Regions from separate parts of the Leclercia sp. genome, predicted to be linked through region 2. Evidence: predicted binding sites of a transcription regulator. Region 2 holds the regulator's gene; each other region holds the start of a gene.
What was found. Region 2 encodes sigma-54, which starts transcription at its own class of promoters, with help from an activator protein. Its sites were predicted from a motif close to GTTGGCACANNTTTCGCTNT; they were not measured.
Positions count from the first base shown of each region.

Region 1: the regulator sigma-54 is predicted to act here: its motif matches at 2,391-2,410, upstream of V7Q49_RS09640 (amino acid ABC transporter substrate-binding protein).
Region 3: the regulator sigma-54 is predicted to act here: its motif matches at 2,611-2,630, upstream of glnA (glutamate--ammonia ligase).

Region 1 covers NZ_DAIQCE010000002.1:66,529-70,765, reverse strand. The annotation lists gene gltK (glutamate/aspartate ABC transporter permease GltK) at 1-311, opposite strand, end outside; gene gltJ (glutamate/aspartate ABC transporter permease GltJ) at 311-1,051, opposite strand; gene V7Q49_RS09640 (amino acid ABC transporter substrate-binding protein) at 1,210-2,118, opposite strand; gene lnt (apolipoprotein N-acyltransferase) at 2,518-4,056, opposite strand; gene corC (CNNM family magnesium/cobalt transport protein CorC) at 4,062-4,237, opposite strand, start outside.
Region 2 covers NZ_DAIQCE010000006.1:114,088-118,324, reverse strand. The annotation lists gene rapZ (RNase adapter RapZ) at 1-291, opposite strand, end outside; gene ptsN (PTS IIA-like nitrogen regulatory protein PtsN) at 337-828, opposite strand; gene hpf (ribosome hibernation promoting factor) at 911-1,198, opposite strand; gene rpoN (RNA polymerase factor sigma-54) at 1,221-2,654, opposite strand; gene lptB (LPS export ABC transporter ATP-binding protein) at 2,702-3,427, opposite strand; gene lptA (lipopolysaccharide ABC transporter substrate-binding protein LptA) at 3,434-3,988, opposite strand; gene lptC (LPS export ABC transporter periplasmic protein LptC) at 3,957-4,237, opposite strand, start outside.
Region 3 covers NZ_DAIQCE010000012.1:12,870-17,106, forward strand. The annotation lists gene glnL (nitrogen regulation protein NR(II)) at 1-915, opposite strand, end outside; gene glnA (glutamate--ammonia ligase) at 1,104-2,513, opposite strand; gene typA (ribosome-dependent GTPase TypA) at 2,903-4,237, shown strand, end outside.

The DNA.
Region 1 (4,237 bases), on a different contig from region 2:
AAGGCCACCATCGCTGAGATCAGGCGGATATCGGATTTCGGCGACAGGCCAAGCACATCCTGCAGCAGCCCAGGTACGATCAGGTAGAACCACAGCAACACCATCACCAGCGGGATAGAACGAAACACGTTGACGTAAGCGGTGGCAAACCAGGCGACAGGTTTGAAACTCGACAGGCGCATTACCGCCAGCAGGGTGCCCCAGACAATCCCGATAATTATCGCCGTCAGGGTGATCTTCAGGGTGACGATCAGGCCATCAATCAGGTAGGGCATGGAAGGAACAATGGAACTCCAGTCAAACTCGTACATTATTTGCCCCCCAGATTGCCCGGCAGGCGAATTTTACGTTCGACCAGGTTCATCACCAGCATAATCACGGCATTAATCAGCACATACGCCAGGGTAATGGCGGTGAAGGATTCCCACGCGTGCGCGGAGTAATCGAGCAGCTTGCCCGCCTGCGCGGCCATATCGACCAGACCAATGGTGGAGGCGATGGCCGAGTTCTTCACCAGGTTCATCATCTCCGAGGTCATCGGCGGCACAATCACGCGATAGGCATTCGGCAGCAGCACATAGCGGTAGGCCTGCGGTAACGTCAGGCCCATCGCCAGGGCTGCGTTTTTCTGGCCGCGAGGAAGGGACTGGATCGCCGCGCGCACCTGCTCGCACACGCGGGCGGCGGTGAACAGACCCAGGCAGAGCATGGAGGAGATAAAGAACTGAACGTTAGGATCCAGCTCAGACTTGAACCACATGCCGATATCTTCCGGCAGCAGTTCCGGGATAACCAGGTACCAGGTAAAGAACTGCACGATTAACGGAACGTTACGGAACAATTCGACGTAGCAGGTTCCCAGCGAAGAGAGAAAACGGTTAGGCACGGTACGTAAAATACCGAACAGCGAGCCGACGAGAAAGGCGATGATCCATGCCGTGATCGACAGTGCGACCGTGACCTGAAAACCGCTCCACAGCCAGCCAAGATAGGTGGTGTTGCCGAACGGGGCTTGCTGCAGAAAAATGCCCCAGTTCCAGTCGATTGACATAATAAACTCCAGAAAAAAAAGGGTAGCAGCGCTACCCTCGAAGATTGGTGAGAAGCTTTAATGTTCGCGCTGAGTGGGGAACGACCACTCAACGTTTAGTCTGTCCGCGCTTCCCGACAATCGAGAGGGCAGGAGATCCCGCCCCTTAATGGTTCTAATTAGTTAAGTGCCTTGTCATTCGGTTCTTTAAACAGTGCCTTCATGTCGTCAGACAGCTCAAAGTTCATGTTCAGATTTTTTGGTGGGATTGGGTTCTTGAACCACTTATCGAACCATTTTTCCGCGTCGCCGGAGGTCTGAACCTGAGCGATGGTGTCATCGACCAGTTTCTTAAATTCCGCGTCGTCTTTACGCATCATGCAGCCATAGGCCTCTTTAGATTGCGCGGTGCCGACGATTTCCCAGTTGTCCGGTTTCTTCGCTTTTGCACGCTCACCGGCCAGCAGGGCATCATCCATCATAAACGCCACCGCGCGACCGCTCTCCAGGGTACGGAAAGAGTCACCGTGGTCTTTGGCGCTGATGATGCGCATGTCCATTTTCTTCTCTTCGTTCAGCTTGTGCAGCAGCACTTCAGAGGTGGTACCAGAGGTCACGACTACCGCTTTGCCTTTCAGGTCGTCGAAGTCTTTAATCTCGCCGCCTTTTTTGGTCAGCAGACGGGTGCCCACCACGAAGATGGTATCGGAGAAGGCAGCCTGTTTCTGACGCTCAAGGTTGTTGGTGGTGGAACCACACTCAAAATCGAAAGTGCCGTTTTGCAGCAGCGGGATACGGTTTTGTGAAGTGATTGGGATCAGCTTCACTTCCAGATCCGGTTTATTGAGCTTCTTCTTCACCGCGTCAACGATGGCGTTGGAGTAATCCTGAGAGTAACCCACGACTTTTTGCGTGTTGTCGTAGTATGAGAACGGAACAGAAGATTCACGGTGGCCGACCACAATCACGCCGTTTTTAGCGATCTTTTCCAGGGTACCGCCCGCTGCCGGGGCAGCATCTTCAGCGTGCACGACGCCTGCGGACAATCCCATTACCAGCATTGCTGTGGCCAGTTTACGTAATTGCATATCCAACTCCTTTTTTATCAGCGTCAGGTGCGCATTGATATTCGGTGTGATGTTGTTATAGCTCGCGCGATACGAGTGCAGTGTTATACGTGTTTGTTAACATTTAGTCTGGCTTAATGTAAAGATTTTGCTGCGTTATTGTTTATTTTTGCGAAGCGCGCCGCACCATTCAGAGGCATAAATCTTCCGTTGCACCGTTTCGGTGCTACCGGCGAACTATGCTGGTGCGACCAGGTTGCACGTTAAGCCAAATCGCGTTTACGAGAATAAACAAAGCAATAGGCGTGCCAGAAATGAAAGTCTGAGGAAGTTGCCGGGTGGCGGCTGCGCCTTACCCGGCCTACAAAACCGTAGGCCCGGCAAGCGTAGCGCCGCCGGGCAAAGAGGTGAGGGGGCGAATTACTTACTACGCTGACGAAGGCTCATCAGCACGGCACCAAAGCCGAACAGCGCGGTCAGGATCCACAGCGGCCAGTTGCCGGTACGGGCGTAAGGCGTCAGCCCGGTCGTCGGGGTGACCTTCGCCGTCAGCACGTCGCGGGTAAACTGCGGGAGCATAGCCTGAATTTCGCCCTGCGGACCGATCACGGCGGTAATGCCGTTGTTGGTGCTGCGCAGCAGCGGGCGTGCCAGCTCCAGAGAGCGCATGCGCGCCATCTGGAAGTGCTGCCACGGACCGATGGACTTACCAAACCAGGCATCGTTAGAGATGGTCAGCAGATAGTCGGTGTTCGGCCGGAAATTATCCCGAACCTGCTCGCCGAGGATGATCTCGTAGCAAATGGCGGCGGTCAGCAGGAAGCCGTGAGCGCTGAGCTGAGGCTGAACGTAGGGGCCCCGGCTAAACGAGGACATCGGCAGATCGAAGAACGGCGCCAGCGGACGCAGAATCGACTCCAGCGGGACAAACTCACCAAAAGGCACCAGGTGATTTTTGTTGTAGCGGTTGGTCGACTCATAGCTGTAAGGGTTATCTTTCCCCAGCGTGATGATGGTGTTGTAAGTGTCGTAACGGTTCTGCTTGTTCAGACGCGCATCCACGATCCCGGTGATCAGGGTGGTGTCACGGGCGCGCAGCAGATCGTCCATCATGCCGAGAAAACGCTGCTGGTTAATCTCCAGATCCGGGATCGCCGACTCCGGCCAGATAATCAGCTGGGATTTGCCCATCTCTTTCTGGGTGGCATCCAGATAAATTTTCAGGGTGTTGATCAGCTGACCTTCATCCCATTTCAGCGACTGGGGAATATTACCCTGCACCATCGACACCTGGGTGGCGCGTTCTGGCTCAAGGGTAAACCACTGGATATAACGCAGCGGGAAAGGCAGGGCAAAGAGGATCAGCGCCGCCGCCAGCGGACGCCAGTTGCGCTGCACCAGCGCCAGCACCAGCAGGCCGCTCACCACCATCAGCAGGAAGTTGATTGCCTCGACGCCCATCACCGGCGCCAGCCCTTTCAGCGGGCCGTCGATCTGGCTGTAGCCAAACTGCAGCCAGGGGAAGCCGGTCAACACCCAGCCGCGCAAAAACTCGGTGAGCTGCCAGACCACCGGCGCAGCAATCGCCACCCGCAGCCAGCTGGTTTTCGGCCACAGGCGCGACAAAATACCGGCAAACAGACCGGTATAGAGCGAGAGGTAGGCCGCCAGCAGCACCACGAGGAAGACATTTACCGGACCTGGCATACCGCCAAATTGCGCGATACTGACGTAAACCCAGTTAATACCGGAGCCAAACAGGCCCAGGCCCCAGACATAGCCAATCGCCGCCGCCTGTACAGGGCGTCGGTTAAGCGTCAGCCCCTGAAGCCCCATCAGAGAGAGGAGGGCGGCAGGCCAGAAGTCATAAGGGGAAAAAGCCAGCGTACCGCTGGCTCCGAGGATCAGCGCCAGCAGCAGACGTATGCGCTGGCGTTCAAGCAGTGGGGCAAATGCCATTTAAATCAATCATCCAGTGTGGGTTGCGGAGCGTCGTCCGGCATTCTTACATGAACCTGAATAATACGTCGACTGTCGGCCATTGCGACCTTGAACTGGTAACCGTCTATTTCCACGGTTTCACCGCGTGCCGGAAGGTGACCAAAGGCCTGCATCACCAGCCCGCCGATGGTATCCACCT
Region 2 (4,237 bases):
GCTGTAGCGACGGATCAGCGTATTGCGATCGGCATCAAGGAACAGCAGCTGAGGTGAGAACGCCTCCGGCAAACTGCTCATCGCCTGCTCAAAGATCTCCGGCGATTCAGGCATGTTACGCACGTCGATGCTGACCGCGGCGGAAATCTGCCGATCGGCCAGCGATTTAGCCAGCTCGGGCAGCAGTACCACCGGCAGGTTATCGACGCAGTAAAAGCCCATATCTTCCAGCGCTCGCAGGGCGACCGATTTCCCGGATCCCGAACGACCGCTGACGATCATCAGCACCATGTACCGTTTCTCCTCAGGACTACAGATGTCAAAGCCATCACCCGATTACGCATCATCCTGATTGCCTTCCGTTTCCGTAATGATTTGATAAAGCTCCTCATCGCTTTGTGCCGCGCGTAAACGGCGACAGATGGTTTTATCCGCCAGACGTTTAGCCACCAGCGAGAGGGTGTGCAAATGCGTTTTGGTCTGATCGGCTGGCACCAGCAGGGCAAACAGCAAATCGACAGGCTGGTTATCAATGGCATCAAAGGCGATAGGTGTTTCCAGCTGAACAAACACGCCTACAGCGCGCAGAGTATCCTCTTCAAGTTTGCCATGGGGAATGGCGATGCCGTTGCCGATGCCGGTACTGCCCATTTTTTCGCGGGTCAGGATCGCTTCAAATACCACTTGCGGTGGCAGGCTCAGCTGTTTTGCGGCCAGTTCACTGATGATCTCCAGCGCACGTTTTTTGCTCTGGCAGTGAACGGCACTGCGGGTACATTCCTGATTAAGGACACTGCTCAGTTGTAGAGTTGAATCGTTATTCATCATAATTTCACCTAAGCGCTAACTGTACAAAGGGCCCGTTGTGTTTCACAACAGGCCATCCTGCACCCGTTAACTGCCCGGACAATTAGTGTTGTTTCAGTTTATCTTTATGTTTGTTTAGCTGTCGTGCCAGCTTGTCAATCAAGCCGTCGATAGCCGCATACATGTCTTGTCCTTCCGCACTGGCATGGATCTCGCCTCCGTTAACATGCAGGGTCGCATCCGAGATATGAGTCACTTTTTCCACTTTTAACACAATGTAGACCTGATTGATCCTCTCGAAATACTGCTCAAGCTTGGCGAATTTTGCGTTCACAAATTCGCGCAGGGCCTCAGTGATTTCGACGTTGTGTCCAGTGATGTTGAGCTGCATAGTGTCTTCCTTATCGGTTGTGTCAGACCAGTTGTTTACGCTGGTTTGACGGCGGAATGGATAAAGACTCTCGATACTTCGCAACAGTGCGGCGTGCCACCATGATACCTTGATCGGACAGCATGGTGGTTAACTTACTGTCGCTCAGTGGTTTCGCGGGGTTCTCCGCGGCGATCAATTTTTTCACCAGCGCCCGGATGGCCGTCGACGAGGCTTCGCCGCCGCCTTCGGTACTGACATGGCTGGAGAAAAAATACTTAAGCTCAAAAATACCGCGCGGACTGTGCAGATACTTCTGCGTCGTCACGCGGGAAATCGTCGATTCATGCATCTCGACGGCCTGGGCGATATCGGCCAGCACCATCGGCTTCATAAACTCTTCACCCTGCTCAAAAAACGCCTGCTGCTGCTCTACGATGCAGCGGCTGACGCGCAGCAGGGTATCATTGCGGCTCTCGAGGCTTTTGATTAGCCAGCGCGCCTCCTGCAGATTACTGCGGATAAACTGGTTATCCGAGTCGTTACGCGAGCTGGTGCACATCGAGGCGTACTGCTGATTTATTTGCAGGCGCGGGATGCTGTCGGAATTGAGTTCCACGGTCCACAGGCCGTTATGCTTGCGCACCAGCACGTCGGGGATGACGTACTCGGGCTCGCTGGTCTGGATGGACTGCCCCGGACGCGGGTCCAGCGACTGAATCAGATTAACCGCTTCTTTCAGGATCTCTTCTTTCAGCCGCGTGACGCGCATCAACGAGCGGAAGTCGTGATTGGCCAGCAGATCCAGATGTTCGCTGACGATCAGGCGAGCCTCTTCCAGCCACGGCGTCTCTTTGACGAACTGAGAAAGTTGAATCAGCAGGCAGTCACGTAAATCCCGTGCCGCGACGCCGATCGGATCAAAACGCTGAACGCGCTTGAGAACCGCTTCGACCTCTTCAGGGTCGATCTCATCATCACCGATACTTTCCAGAATGTCGTCCAGCGACACGGTCAAATAGCCGGTTTCATCGACGGCATCGACAATGGAGGTGGCGATGGCGCGATCGGTATCGGAAAACGGCGTCAGCTCCACCTGCCACATCAGGTAATCCTGTAGTGACTGGGTGGTTTCGCCCTGATACACCGGCAATTCGTCATCCTGATAGTCTGCGCGCGTGCCTGACGGCGTGCCGGCGGTGTAGATCTCATCCCAGCTGGCATCGAGAGGCAGCTCGTCAGGCATCTCTTTTTGCTCCAGCGCGTCAACGCTGTCGAGCGTTTCGTTGTCCTGGGTTTGCTGCGTTTCTACCTCGTCGTGAAGATCGGTTTGCTCAAGCAGGGGATTGCTGTCCAGCGCTTGCTGCAGCTCCTGCTGAAGTTCTAGCGTCGACAGCTGCAACAGACGAATGGCCTGTTGTAACTGCGGCGTCATTGCCAGCTGTTGGCTGAGCCTTAATTGCAAACCTTGCTTCATGTTCAGAGCATTTTTCTCCGTTTAGGCGAGACTGTACTTCTACCCTATCAGAGTCTGAAGTCTTCCCCAAGATACACGCGCTTAACATGATCGTCTTCGAGGATCTGCTGCGGGGTACCGTGGGCAATAAGATGGCCCTGGCTGACGATGTAAGCTCGTTCACAGACCGCCAGCGTCTCGCGCACGTTGTGGTCGGTGATCAGAACCCCCAGGCCGCTGTCGCGCAGATGCTCAATAATCCTTTTGATGTCGATAACCGAAATCGGGTCAACGCCCGCAAACGGTTCATCAAGCAGGATGAATTTCGGGTTGGCCGCCAGCGCACGGGCAATTTCCACACGGCGGCGTTCACCACCGGAGAGCGCCTGGCCAAGGCTGTCGCGCAGATGTTCGATATGGAACTCTTCCATTAGCTCGTTGGCGCGATCCTGACGCTGCTCGGAGGTCAAATCGTCACGGATCTGCAGCACCGCCATCAGGTTGTCGAAGACGCTCAGACGGCGAAAAATGGAGGCTTCCTGCGGCAGATAACCGATGCCGCGACGGGCACGCGCGTGAAGGGGCAGCAGGCTGATGTCTTCGTCATCAATGATGATGTTACCCGCATCGCGCGGCACAATGCCGACCACCATATAAAAGGTAGTGGTTTTACCCGCACCGTTAGGACCCAACAGGCCGACAATTTCGCCGGAGTTGACGGTCAAACTGACATCTTCCACTACGCGACGGCCCTTGTAGGCTTTGGCGAGATTCTTTGCAGTTAATGTTGCCATAACGAATTAGTTACTCTTTTTCTGTGCCGGGGCCTGATTGTTATTTTTGTCCTGCAGCTGTGATGGAACCAGGACGGTCGTCACGCGTTTGCCTTTTTCACTGAAGGCCTGCATTTTTTGCTCTTTCACCAGATAGGTGATCTTATCGCCCGTGATGTTGCTGTCGAGCTGCTCCAGGTACGCCTTGCCGGTCAGTATCACGAAGTCTTTCGCCAGCTCGTAATGCATCTGGGAGGCGTGGCCCTTCACCGGTTTGCCGTTGTCCTGCATCTGGTAGAAGGTGGCCGGGTTACCGTAGCCATCGATAATTTCTTTACCGTCTTCCCCGCCTGGACGCGTCACCACTACCTTATCGGCGTTGATTTTGATGGTGCCCTGGGTCACGACAACATTGCCGGTAAAGGTCACTACGTTGCCCTGCATATCGAGCGACTGCGTATCGGATTCGATATGAATCGGCTGCTCGGTATCACCCGTCACAGCAAGCGCAGGCAGGCTGACGGCCAGCATCGCGCTGGCAATAATAAATTTAAGGCTGAGTTTGTTTGCTTGGAATTTCATAGGAGGTTCTAACCTTTTCAATCAGCTCTGCGTTCTTGCTGCGTAAGTTCCCGCGCATTCTCAGACCGCTGGAATTAAATGTTGTGCCGTATAGCGTGACCAGATCCTGCGACGTGACATCCTGAGTCACAAGGTTAATCTGTGCGTTATCGGTTGTGATTTTGCGCAGCTGTGAGTCTGCGGTCAGCGCATTCACCTCAACATGACCATACAGATAAAGCATACGGTCATTCGTCAGTTTTGCCCGGT
Region 3 (4,237 bases), on a different contig from region 2:
GACCATCGGGTAAAACAGCGTGTCCTGTAAATGGGAGGGGATGCCCGGGCCGTTATCTTCCACGTCGATGCGGGCCGCCAGACGGTAGCGCGTCCCGTGCAGGGTGAGCTGAAACGCGGTGCGGGTACGCAGAATAATTTCTCCGCCATCCGCCCCTAATGCCTGCAGGGCATTGCGCACGATGTTCAGCAGCACCTGTTCAATCTGGTCGGGATCGTGCGGCAGTTCCGGCAGACTCGGATCGTAATCCCGAATCAGCCTGACGTTGTCCGGCAACTCCATCGACACCAGTTTGACGACGCGCTCAGCCACCTTGTGGATGCTTTCGGTGACGTGCATCCCGGGCTGCTGTGGGCCTAGCAGGCGATCCACCAGATTGCGCAGGCGATCGGCCTGTTCAATGATGACGTTGGTATATTCCGCCAGCGCCGGATCGGGCAGAGCTTTGGTTAACAGTTGCGCCGCGCCGCGCAGGCCGCCGAGCGGGTTTTTAATCTCATGGGCGAGACCGCGCACCAGGTCGCGGGCTGCAATCTGCTGGGCATGCTGGAGCTGCTCCTGGCTCAGGCGACGCTGATTATCCATCGGTGCCATCTCCAGCAGGATCAGGCCTTCCGGCAGCCGCTGCGCGGTCAGGGAGAGAATATGCGAGCGTCCGTCGATCACCAGCGTGACTTCATTATCGGTAAAGCCTTGTCCTGCCTGCAGGCTCTCCTGCATCAGGCCGATATTCAGAGAAAAATAACTCAACAGCTCGGGTAGCGGCGCGCCAAACAGTTTGCGCGAACTCTGGGCAAGCAGCTGCTGGGCCGCAGGATTGGCGTAATGCACCGCCAGATCGTCGTCGACCAGTAAAATGCTGTTGATAAGAGAATTGAGGATCTGCCCAGCATCGGGCAGCGTGCCAGTTGCCATTCAGCAGTCTCCTGGAGTTGTTTGCACTATTTTAGTGCAGTATAGCGTTTCTGGTTTTAAAAGCGCGTGAGATCAGCGTGTTGGCGGAGAAAAAAGCCCATCCGAAGATGGGCTGAAAAGTTTCCACGGCAACAAAAAAAACGGCTATCAATCTCGCGCGGAAAAAGCCGCGCGACAGGGATTGAAGATTAAACGCTGTAGTACAGTTCGAACTCAACCGGGTGTGGCGTCATGCGAACACGGTCGTTCTCTTCGATACGCAGCGCGATGTAAGCGTCGATCGCTTCATCAGTGAACACGCCGCCAGCAGTCAGGAACTCACGGTCTGCATCCAGCGCGTTCAGTGCTTCTTCCAGAGAACCTGCAACCTGTGGGATCTCTTTCGCTTCTTCTGGCGGCAGGTCATACAGGTTTTTGTCCATGGCTTCGCCCGGGTGGATCTTGTTCTTGATACCGTCAAGACCCGCCATCAGCAGCGCTGCGAAGCACAGGTATGGGTTAGCCGCTGGATCCGGGAAGCGCACTTCGATACGACGTGCTTTCGGAGACGCAACCACCGGGATACGGATAGAAGCAGAACGGTTACGGGCAGAGTACGCCAGCATTACTGGTGCTTCGTAGCCTGGGACCAGACGCTTGTAGGAGTTGGTGGTTGGGTTCGCCAGGGCGTTGATCGCTTTAGCGTGTTTGATAACACCACCGATGTAGTGCAGCGCCTGCTCGGACAGACCGGCATATTTGTCGCCAGAGAACAGGTTAGTCCCGTTTTTGGACAGAGACATGTGGCAGTGCATACCGGAACCGTTGTCACCAAACATTGGTTTTGGCATAAAGGTCGCGGTTTTACCGAAACGGTGCGCAACGTTGTGAACAACGTATTTGTAGATCTGAATTTCGTCCGCTTTCTTGGTCATGGTGTTGAAACGGGTGGCGATTTCGTTCTGGCCAGCAGTCGCAACTTCATGGTGGTGTGCTTCAACAACCAGGCCCATCTCTTCCATGATCAGACACATGGTAGAACGGATGTCCTGTGAAGAGTCGACCGGTGGAACCGGGAAGTAACCGCCTTTAACAGCAGGACGGTGACCTTTGTTACCGCCTTCGTATTTGGTGGAGGAGTTCCATGCGCCTTCGATATCATCGATAGCAACGTGGGAACCGGAAGTGGTCGCACCAAAACGGATGTCGTCGAACAGGAAGAACTCTGGCTCTGGCCCGAACAGAACGGTGTCTGCGATGCCGGTGGAGCGCAGGTACTCTTCAGCGCGTTTAGCGATAGAGCGCGGGTCGCGGTCGTAGCCCTGCAGGGTGCCTGGCTCGAGGATATCGCAACGGATGATCAGGGTAGACTCTTCGAAGAACGGGTCAATGAGCGCAGTGGATGCGTCTGGCATCAGCACCATGTCGGATTCGTTGATACCTTTCCAGCCACCAATCGAGGAGCCGTCAAACATTTTGCCTTCTTCAAAGAATTCGGCATTCACCTGATGAGCAGGAATAGTGACGTGCTGTTCTTTGCCTTTGGTATCGGTGAAGCGCAGATCAACAAACTTCACTTCATGTTCGTTCAGCATCGTCAAAACGTGTTCAGCGGACATACTTAACTCTCCAGATTGGTCATTGTCGTCGTGGTAACGAGGTCTTCAAATTCTGTGTAAGGCAGGCGATGTTGCCTTTGGTTGCCGTATTTTTTATAAAGCGAAATCTGTGCCAACTTTTAAAACACCCCAAAAAGGCGCTATCATGCGCACCATAGTGCAAAAGGGCTGCACCACGATGGTTTTGTTGCACCAGTATAGTGCTTCAATGTGAACATTGAGCACCATATTGGTGCAATTTACGTTAAAGTGCCCTTTTACCGCTCCGTGAAAGCGATCACAAAGCATCTCTGCGATACTTGTTTGCGGGGGATGTTTGTGATCCTGTTTTGTAGTGCGCTTAATCCGTGTACAATAACGCGCTATTTCTAAATGCCTGAGGCAAAGTTGTGATCGAAAATCTGCGTAATATCGCCATCATCGCGCACGTTGACCATGGTAAAACTACCCTGGTTGATAAGCTGCTGCAGCAATCCGGTACGTTCGATGCACGTGCCGAAACTCAAGAACGCGTGATGGACTCCAACGATTTGGAGAAAGAGCGTGGGATTACCATCCTCGCTAAAAACACCGCTATCAAATGGAATGACTACCGTATCAACATCGTTGATACCCCGGGGCACGCCGACTTCGGTGGTGAAGTTGAACGTGTAATGTCCATGGTCGATTCCGTGCTGCTGGTCGTTGACGCAATGGATGGCCCAATGCCGCAGACGCGCTTCGTAACCAAGAAGGCATTTGCCCATGGTCTGAAGCCAATCGTGGTTATCAACAAAGTTGACCGCCCTGGCGCGCGTCCTGACTGGGTTGTTGATCAGGTCTTCGACCTGTTCGTTAACCTCGACGCAACCGACGAGCAGCTGGACTTCCCTATCGTTTACGCTTCTGCGCTGAACGGTATCGCGGGTCTGGACCACGAAGACATGGCTGAAGACATGACCCCGCTGTACCAGGCGATTGTTGACCGTGTTCCTGCGCCGAACGTTGACGTTGAAGGCACTCTGCAGATGCAGATCTCTCAGCTCGACTACAACAACTATGTTGGCGTTATCGGCATTGGTCGTATCAAGCGCGGTAAAGTGAAGCCTAACCAGCAGGTCACTATCATCGATAGCGAAGGCAAAACCCGTAACGGTAAAGTCGGTAAAGTACTGACTCACCTGGGCCTTGAGCGTATCGAGAGCGACATTGCTGAAGCTGGCGACATCATCGCGATCACCGGTCTGGGCGAGCTGAACATCTCCGACACCATTTGCGATACGCAAGCGGTTGAAGCGCTGCCAGCCCTGTCTGTTGATGAACCGACCGTAACCATGTTCTTCAACGTCAACACCTCTCCGTTCTGTGGTAAAGAAGGTAAGTTCGTTACCTCTCGTCAGATCCTTGACCGCCTGAACAAAGAGCTGGTGCACAACGTTGCGCTGCGCGTTGAAGAAACCCCGGATGCGGATGCGTTCCGTGTATCGGGTCGTGGTGAGCTGCACCTGTCTGTTCTGATCGAGAACATGCGTCGTGAAGGTTTCGAGATGGCGGTTTCCCGTCCGAAAGTAATCTTCCGCGAAATCGACGGCCGTAAACAAGAGCCGTTCGAAAACGTAACGCTGGACGTCGAAGAGCAACACCAGGGTTCTGTCATGCAGGCACTGGGTGAGCGTAAAGGCGACCTGAAAAACATGAATCCAGATGGCAAAGGCCGCGTACGTCTCGACTACGTGATCCCAAGC